DNA from 2 places in the Arthrobacter dokdonensis genome. Region 1 is predicted to be linked to the other one. Evidence: riboswitches for the same ligand, from Rfam matches in the RefSeq annotation. Region 1 holds a riboswitch; the other holds the start of a gene.
The links. Region 1 has a riboswitch for S-adenosylmethionine ahead of DMB86_RS16145 (aminotransferase class V-fold PLP-dependent enzyme). Riboswitches for the same ligand answer to the same signal wherever they lie in the genome.
Positions count from the first base shown of each region.

Region 2: another riboswitch for S-adenosylmethionine. It lies ahead of DMB86_RS03590 (cobalamin-independent methionine synthase II family protein); the one in region 1 lies ahead of DMB86_RS16145 (aminotransferase class V-fold PLP-dependent enzyme).

Region 1 covers NZ_CP029642.1:3,621,442-3,625,732, reverse strand. Annotated here, with positions in the region: gene DMB86_RS16150 (class I SAM-dependent methyltransferase) at 26-790, opposite strand; gene DMB86_RS16145 (aminotransferase class V-fold PLP-dependent enzyme) at 848-2,260, opposite strand; SAM riboswitch class IV at 2,317-2,430, opposite strand; gene hisN (histidinol-phosphatase) at 2,597-3,412, opposite strand; gene rsgA (ribosome small subunit-dependent GTPase A) at 3,724-4,291, opposite strand, start outside.
Region 2 covers NZ_CP029642.1:783,195-787,485, forward strand. Annotated here, with positions in the region: gene DMB86_RS03585 (SUKH-4 family immunity protein) at 1-32, shown strand, start outside; gene DMB86_RS03590 (cobalamin-independent methionine synthase II family protein) at 19-1,245, opposite strand; SAM riboswitch class I at 1,256-1,374, opposite strand; gene DMB86_RS03595 (CoA-binding protein) at 1,527-1,943, shown strand; gene DMB86_RS03600 (polysaccharide deacetylase family protein) at 1,964-2,845, shown strand; gene DMB86_RS03605 (hypothetical protein) at 2,904-3,719, shown strand; gene DMB86_RS03610 (dihydrofolate reductase family protein) at 3,762-4,291, shown strand, end outside.

The DNA.
Region 1 (4,291 bases):
TGTCGAGGTTTGCGCGACACAGGGCTTACGTGTGGACGCGCCATGTCTGGCAGTAGTAGGGGAGCGCGACGTCCTCGCCGGGGACGTGCCCCAGATGCTCAAACAAATACCAGCGCAGGTTGCCCAGCACCTTGGCGCGTGTGGGCCCGTCGGCCTGGAGGTAGTAGCTTCGCGACTTGACCAGCTCCAGCAGTTCCTCGGCAGTGACCACCTGCTCCCACCGGGTCTCATGGAGGCCGAGGTCATGGAGTTCGGCGCCCACGTGGGGGCGGAAATCGGGCTTGTGGACGTCGCCGGCGTGCATGATGCGCGACAGCCGGTGCACCCAGGGGATGCTGACGTCCAGCTGGTTCCACACCAGCCCGAGCACGCCTCCGGGCCGCAGGACGCGCGCCAGCTCCGTGCTCGCCGCGACCGGATCGCACCAGTGCCAGGCCTGGGCGGCCACCGCCAGATCCACGGAACCAGCCGCCAAACCCGTGCTTTCCGCAGTTCCCGGCAGCGTCTTGACCGCCGGGAGGTTCCGCTTCAGCTGTTCGAGCATGTCGGCCGAAGGGTCGACGGCGGTCACCCGCCATCCCCGCACGGCCAGCAGTTGCGTGTACTTCCCCGTCCCGGCTCCGACATCCAGGACGTCCCGGACGTCGAGGCCGGAGGAAAGCCAGTCCAGCGACTCCTCCGGGTAGCCGGGGCGCACCTTGTCGTAATGGGCCCCGCCCTCCTGAAAAGCGTCGGCCATCGCCACCCGCCGTGCGTCGTCAAAGACCGGTCCGCCCGCGCCTGACATCATGCTCCGTTCTGGTGGTGGATTCGCCGCTCCACTCTACCCCCGCCGCCCGCCATGGCGTCAGTCGGTGGAGCAGGGGGCCGCGCCGGCCGTGCCCGGGGTGTTGGGCGCCCATTCGGGGTAACCGCGGGAGTCGTTGGCGGGCACCCAGCGGCCCGCGTCCACCACGTAGTCCCAGCCGAGGCCCTCGTTGACCAGGGCTGCCACGCCGCTGACCAGGCGGTCGGCGTCCTCACGCCGCGAGCCCACGCCGAAGCTGGCACGCAGCGAGCCCGAGGCCAGACCCAGCCGGCGCAGCAGCGGATGCGCGCAGAACCTGCCGTCCCGCACGCCCACGCCGTGTTCGGCGGAGAGATAGGCGGCGGCCAGTCCGGCGTCGTACCCTTGCACGGAAAAGTTCACCACGCCGATGGTGCCGCAGCGGGGGTGGCTCGCGGAATCGGAAAACAGCTGGTGGACGGTGACGCCGGGCAGCGCTTCCAGCCCGGCCACCAGGCGGGCGCGCAGCTCCTGCTCATGCGCGTGCCACTCGTCGGGGTCCAGGGCGGCCAGGACCTGCGTGGCCTTGGCCAGCGTCGCCGCGCCAAGGACGTTGGGCGAGCCGGCCTCGTGGCGGGCCGGGCCCTTTGTCCAGCGCACGGATTCCAGCCGCACGTCCTTCACGGCGCCCCCGCCGGCCAGGTGCGGGCGGCCGTCGTCGAGCCAGTCCGGGCGCCCCACCAACACGCCGGCACCAAACGGAGCGTAAAGCTTGTGGCCGGAGAAGGCCACGTAGTCGATGCCGTCGCGGGCAATGTGGAGGCGCCGGTGCGGGGCCAGCTGGGCGGCGTCGACCACAATCCGGGCGCCGTGCCTGTGGGCCAGCGACGCCAGCTCGGCAATGGGCAGCACCTCGCCCGTGACATTGGAGGCGCCGGTGACGGCCAGCAGCACCACGTTGCCTGCGCGCAGCTGGGTCTCCACCCGGTGCAGGGTCGACGCGACGCTGTGCCCGGCCACCACCGACCGGTGGGGCAGCGCCTGCCACGGCAGCAGGTTGGCATGGTGTTCGATGTCCAGGTAGAGGACCTCCCCGTGTCCGTGGGACGTGCCGGCGGTGCGGCCGCGCTCCGCCAGCAGCGACTCCACGCAGCCGGCCAGCAGGTTCAGGGAGTCGGTGGTGTTGCGGGTAAAAACGACGGCGTCGTCCGTCCGGGCGCCCACAAAGTCCGCCACGGCGTGCCGGGCGTTTTCGTACAGGGAGGTACTGACCTGCGAGGCGAAGCCCGCCCCGCGGTGAACGCTGGCGTAGTACGGGAGCACCTCGGACAGGTGTGCGGCCACTTCCTCCACGGCCGGGGCGGACGCCGCATAGTCAAGGTTCACGTAGCGTGTGCTGCCGCCCTGGATCAGCGGGGCAGCGAGGTCGCGGCCCACCACGGGCAGCAGGGGCGTGTCGGAAAGGCGTGCTTTTTCGAGGATTGCAGAACTCATGGGAGGCTCCCTTGGGAAGGACCTGACGCTCCGGCGAAGCCGCAGGGAACGTCAAAAGTCCGCGCTTGCCAAGACCGCTCCGGCCCGGCCAGGTCGTCACCCGGGGCACCCCGCCGCGAAAGGAGGGTTGCCGGCCAGCAAACCGGGGTTTAGCGCTGGCACTCGTGACCTATGCCCAAAAGGCTAGCCCACCGCGGCGTCGTGCGCATTTGTTACGACACATGCCGCCTCCCTGAGGCCCGGCCCCAAGCGCGAGGGTGAGAATTAAGCGCGACGGCGGTGCCGCCGTCGCACTTAACGCGCCCGTGCTTCAACCCCGGCGGGGACCTGTCCCGCTTAGGAGAGGAGGTCGTCCCAGCCGGGATTCAGGCGGCGCAGGACCTCGGCGTGCAGGATGGAGTTGGTGGCCAGGGCGTTGCCGCCGAACGGGCCGTCCACGCCGTCCAGGGAGGTGAAGCGGCCGCCGGCTTCCGTGACGATCGGCACCAGGGCGGCCATGTCGTACAGGTTCAGCTCCGGTTCGCAGGCGATGTCCACTGAGCCCTCCGCGACGAGGCAGTACGACCAGAAGTCGCCGTAGGCGCGCGTACGCCAGACCTCGTCCGTCAGGGCCAGGAACTCGTCCCGGTTGCCGCGGTCCGCCCAGCCCGTCAGCGAGGAATAGGACAGTGAGGCGTCGGCAAGTTCCGAGACGTTGGAGACGCGGATGCGGGTGGCGGAGGCCAGCGACTTGCCTGTATAGGCGCCGGTGCCCTCGGCCGCCCACCAGCGCTTGCCCAGTGCCGGCGCGCTGACCACGCCCACCACGGGCCGGCCCTCGTCCACCAGCGCGATCAGCGTGGCCCAGACAGGCACGCCGCGGACAAAGTTCTTCGTCCCGTCAATGGGATCGATGATCCACCGGCGTGAGCCATGGCCGCTGCTGCCGAACTCCTCGCCCAGCACGGCATCGCGGGGGCGCACCCGGGACAACTGACTGCGGATCGATTCCTCTGCCGTCTTGTCCGCGTCCGTGACCGGCGTCAGGTCCGGCTTCGTCTCAATCTGCAGGTCAAGGGCCTTGAAGCGCGACATCGTCAGGGAGTCGACGGTGTCGGCCAAAACGTGTGCCAGGCGGAGGTCGTCGTTGTACGTCTGGGGTTGGACAGTCATGTCCCTCACCGTATCGGTAAATTGGCCGGATATGCGGGACCATGGGGTCCTCGTGCTGGCGGCGGTCGGCTGTGGGCCGGGAACGGGATTGATGGTGCGGGATTGATGGTGCAGGTAATGCGGGCTGTGGGCCGGGAACGGGATTGATAGTGCAGGTAATGCGGGCTGTGGGCCGGGAACGGGATTGATGGTGCAGGTAATGCGGGTTGCGGGACGCCCAGGTCGCAGGAGCTGCACCGCCGATTGGGCACAGCAGCCTGGGCCCGCAGAAGCTGCACCGCCGATTCCGATCCGATCGCCCGGGGATGCTGTCAGTCGTTGTTGCCGAGCTCCTTGGCCTCGGCGCGGCCTTCGGTGCGGCTGCTGGTGCCCAGCAGGCGCCGCAGGGACGCCAGCCGGGCCGGGCCCGCGCCGCCGGCATGGCCACCGGCAACCCACGGGTCCAAGCCGCAATTGACGGCCGAGGAGTCGTGTTTGCAACCGCGTTCGCAGTCGTCGGTGCCGGGTTGCAGGTCGGGGAACGCGTGCAGGATCCGGTTCGGGTCCACGTGGGCCAGGCCGAAGGAACGGATGCCGGGGGTGTCGATGATCCACGAGCCCGCCTCCCCGTCCTGCAGCCGCAACGCGAGGGCCGAGGACGAGGTGTGGCGGCCCCGCCCCGTGACCGCGTTGACGCCGCCGGTGGCCCGCTGGGAACCCGTGAGTGCGTTGACCATGGTGGACTTGCCGACGCCGGAGTGCCCCACCAGCACGCTGACCTTGCCGTCCAGGTGGTGGTGGAGTTGTTCGACGGCGCCGCCGGCCAGGAGGGCGGAGTCGCCGTCGTCGCTGCGTGCGTCGACGGCTGAGGCGGCGTCGGCCGCGCCCGGGGCGGCGGTG
Region 2 (4,291 bases), 1.5 Mb from region 1:
CCGGCGCCGACGAGTCCTTCAGCGTCGCCTAGGTCCTTTCCAGAGTCGGCGTGAGGCTATTTCCGCGCCCTGCCCCAGCGCCTCCAGCTTGGCCGCCGCGATCTGCGGGTGGACGCGGCCGCCCAGGCCGCAGTCGGTGGATGCGATGACGGCCTCGCGGCCCACCACCGAGGCGAAGCGCTCGATACGGTCCGCCACGAGTTCCGGGTGTTCCACCACGTTCGTCGCATGGGAAACCACGCCGGGGATGATGGATTTGCCTTCCGGCAGCCTGGCGTCCTGCCAGATTTTCCATTCATGTTCGTGCCGGACATTGGCGGCCTCGAAGGAATAGGCGCCCGCTTGGATGGCGAGCACCTCGTCGAGAATGTCGGCGAAGGGGATGTCCGTGGTGTGTGGGCCGTGCCATGAGCCCCAGCACACGTGGAGGCGGATCTTGTCCTCGGGAAGTCCCCGGAGGGCGTAGTTGGTGGCCTCGACCCGCAGTTGGATGAACTTCTTGTAATCGGCGAGGGCCGGTTCCGGGTTGACCTGGTCCCAGCTCTCGGCCAGCGAGGGATCGTCGAGCTGGACCGTCAGGCCGGCGCCGATGATCGCCTTGTACTCCTCGCGCATGGCGTCCGCGCAGGCGTAGAGCAGTTCCTCGTCGGTGGCGTAATACTCGTTGGCCAGCCGGGCGCAGGAGCCGGGTGACAACGCTGCCATGAACCCCTCCGTCAGGCCGGCGGAGGCAAGTCCCTTGCCCAGGTTGGCAACGTCGGAGGCGACCTGTGCGTGTCCCGTGTAGGTCAGCGGTCCGACAATCTTCGGCTGCGTCGTGGCCTTGCGATGGGCCAGGATGCCGGAGGCCGGGTCGCTGTAGGCCTCGTTGAATTTCTGTCGGTCTCGACGGTCCGGAAAGGAAGTCAGCACCACGTTGCCGGGCGTGGATCGGTGCGCTTCGTCGTCGGCCCAACGGTCCACGGTGGTTGCCTCCAGCCCACCGAGGCGGCCGAACGAGTAGTTCCACCAGGCGCCGTAGTCGACGGCGTTGGACATGGTGTGGCCGTACTCGCCGTCATTGGGAATGTCGATGCCGGCGGCCTGCTGCCGGGCAACGATGTCCACCACGGAATCCGCAAGCAGGGCTTGGTATTCGTCGGTGTCGCCGCCGGCCTCCCGTTCGGCGTTGGCGGCCAGCAGGGCAGGGGTGCGGGGCAGCGAGCCGGCGTGGGTGGTGCGGATGTGGTCGGTGTTTAAAGCCACGAATGGATTCCTTCCATCGTTTCTGGCGGTAGCACCGGTCCCCGACGCTGCCGAACACTGTTCAGGCACGGCCAAGGAGGGTTGCTGCGGCGTCGCTGAGCCAGATCTCTCGGCCGCTCGGGATGGTCACGCCCATTGTGCCCTCGGGCCGGGCTCCACGCCAAATCATTGCGCCGCGTTGCGCCGCATTGCGACGAGGACTTCCGCGGACGGGCCGTACCTGCCCCTGCCACGGCCGTGCCTGAGGCCAATCCTCCGGTCGGGCACATAAAATTGGCTCCATGAGCCATGTCAACGATCCCGCGGTCATCCACCGCCTGCTGACCACGCCCGCCCGCTGGGCGGTGGTCGGGCTGTCCAACAACCCGCTGCGGGCGGCGGTGGGTGTGTCGTTGTTCCTGCAGCAGCACCTGGGACAGGAAATCATTCCGGTCAACCTGTCGGGCGACGACGTCCACGGGGTCAAGGGCTACAGGACCCTCGCCGAGATTCCAGGAGCAATTGACGTCGTCGACTGTTTTGTGAACTCCACCAAGGTGGGCGCGGTGGTGGACCAGGCCATCGCCGTCGGCGCCAAGGCGGTCTGGCTGCAAGTGGGGGTCGTCGACGAGGCCGCGGCACAGCGGGCGGCCGACGCCGGCCTGGACGTGGTCATGGACACCTGCCCCAAAATACAGGCCGCCGCCATCGGCCTGTAAGTTCAACCCCAAAGGCCGACATGCCCCGCCATATGCGCACCATCCCGAACACGGCCCGCTGGATTACGCTCGCCGTGGTGGTGGTGCTCGCCGCGCTCGCCGTGGGCGTCCTGCGCGTTGCCGCCGGAACCACGACGCCGGCCGGCACCTCCGCGACCACCGCGCCGACGGCACCGTCCTGGACCACGACGGCGGCCGGGGCCGTGAGCGCAACGCAGGCTCCGGCGTCGTCCGCGCCCTCAGCCCTGGATCCGACGACGGGGCGGCACAGCACCTTGGGCGGGCTGGTGCCGGACTATACGCTGCCGCCCATTGAGGACGGCATGGTCCCGGTCATCACCAAGATCCCCACGCAACAAAAGGTGGTGTTCCTGACCATTGACGACGGGGCGGTGAAGCGGGCATCCGACCTGGCGCTGCTGGAGCGGAACGGCATCAAGGCGTCGCTGTTTTTGGCGCACACCTTCATTGCCGGGCACGCGGGCTTCTACCAGGCCTATCTCGACGCCGGATACCTCATCGAGGACCACACGATGACCCACAACCTGGGCTTCATCAACCTCCCGTACCCGCAGGTCAAGGCCGAGATCTGCGGCATGGCGGACTATGAGGAAAAGTACTTCGGCCGGCGTCCCGTCCTCTTCCGTCCACCGGGAGGCCCGTACACGCAGGCCGTGCGCAGGGCCGCCGCGGAGTGCGGCATGAAAGCGATTGTGGACTGGGAGGCGAAGGCCAACGCGCGGTCCATGCAGTACCAGGTGGGCCAGGCACTGCGCCCGGGGGACATCGTACTGATGCACTTCCGGCCAGAATTGCCCGCGGACCTGGCGGCGTTCATCAGGGCGCAGAAGGCGGCCGGGCTGAAGGTTGTGCTGCTGGAGGACTACCTGGGCGTGAAGTAAGGCAGACTGTTCAGCTGGCAAAGGCCGCCGTACGGCGACCGGACAAGGAGCATGGAGCATGGATGATTCCCCGGTGGATGCGGCCGAAGTCATGACCGAGCAGCGGGCGCTGGCGCAGCTGCCCGTGGTGCTGGCGCTGGCGGAGGCCGGCAAATTGCGGGTCAGCGCTGCGACGCGCAAGCCGTCTGCAGCCACCGTGAAGCTGCTGGCCGAGAACCTCCCTGGCGGCGACTTTTATGCCAGTGAAGCCATCTCGGCTTTCGCCTGGCCGCTGCTTCTTCAGGCGGGAGGACTCGCCGACGGGCCGCGCATGCAGCTCACGCCCCGCGGAAGGGCTGCGCTGCGCAAGGACCCTGCCTTGACGGTGAAGCTGCTCTGGGAACGGTGGCTCAAGGCAGGCATTATTGACGAATTCAGCCGGGTTGATGGCATCAAGGGCCAGCGGGCCAGCAATGTGCTCAGCGCCCTGCGGCCGCGGCGCCAGCTGGCGGCCGAAGGGCTTTCCCTCCTGGGGACGGACGAGTGGACCGCCACGGATGATCTTTTTACCCAGATGCAGCACGAAGGCATGGACCCGGTGATTCAGCGTAGTGACATGCGCCTGTGGAAACTGTACATAGTGGATCCGGAGTATGGTTCCATTGGTTATGACGGCATGCACGACTGGGACGTGCTGCAGGGTCGGTATGTGCTGGCGCTGTTCTTTGAATATGCCGCAACGCTGGGTCTGATCGATGTGCGCTACACGTCCCCGGTGGGCGCGCGAGGCGACTATGCCGATCGCTGGGGTGGGGACTTCCTGCCGTCCCTGAGCCGATATGACGGGCTGCTCGCCGTGCGGCTGACGCCGCTGGGGAGGCTTTGTACTGGGTGAGTTTCAGGGCCCCGGCATCTGGAATCCGGTACCGTTGTCCCCATGACCCGGATTGTTTACTACACCGCCAGCACGCTTAACGGGTTCCTGGCGGATGCTGACAACTCGCTCGCGTGGCTCTTTGCCGTGGACGACGCCGGAGGACCGGACATCGCCGCGTTCATGGACGGCATGGGCGTCTTTGTGGAGGGCTCCGCCACCTACGAATGGGTCCTGCGCGAGGAACGGCTGCTGGAGAACCCGGCCAAGTGGCAGCAATTTTACGGCGCCAAGCCAACGTACGTTTTCACCTCCCGGGAACTGCCCGTGCCCGACGGCGCCGACGTCCGGTTTGTCTCCGGTCCCGTCGCGGACGCCCTGCCCGGGATTGTGGCTGCGGCAGGGGACAAGAATGTCTGGGTGGTGGGGGGTGGCGACGTCGCCGGCCAGTTCCTGGACATCGACGCTCTGGACGAACTGGTGGTCACCATGGCCCCGGCCGTGTTGGTGGGCGGCGCCCCGCTGCTCCCGCGCACGCTGGGCCCGGACCGGATGGAGCTGCTCTCCGCGGGCAAGCACGGCCAGTTCGCCCA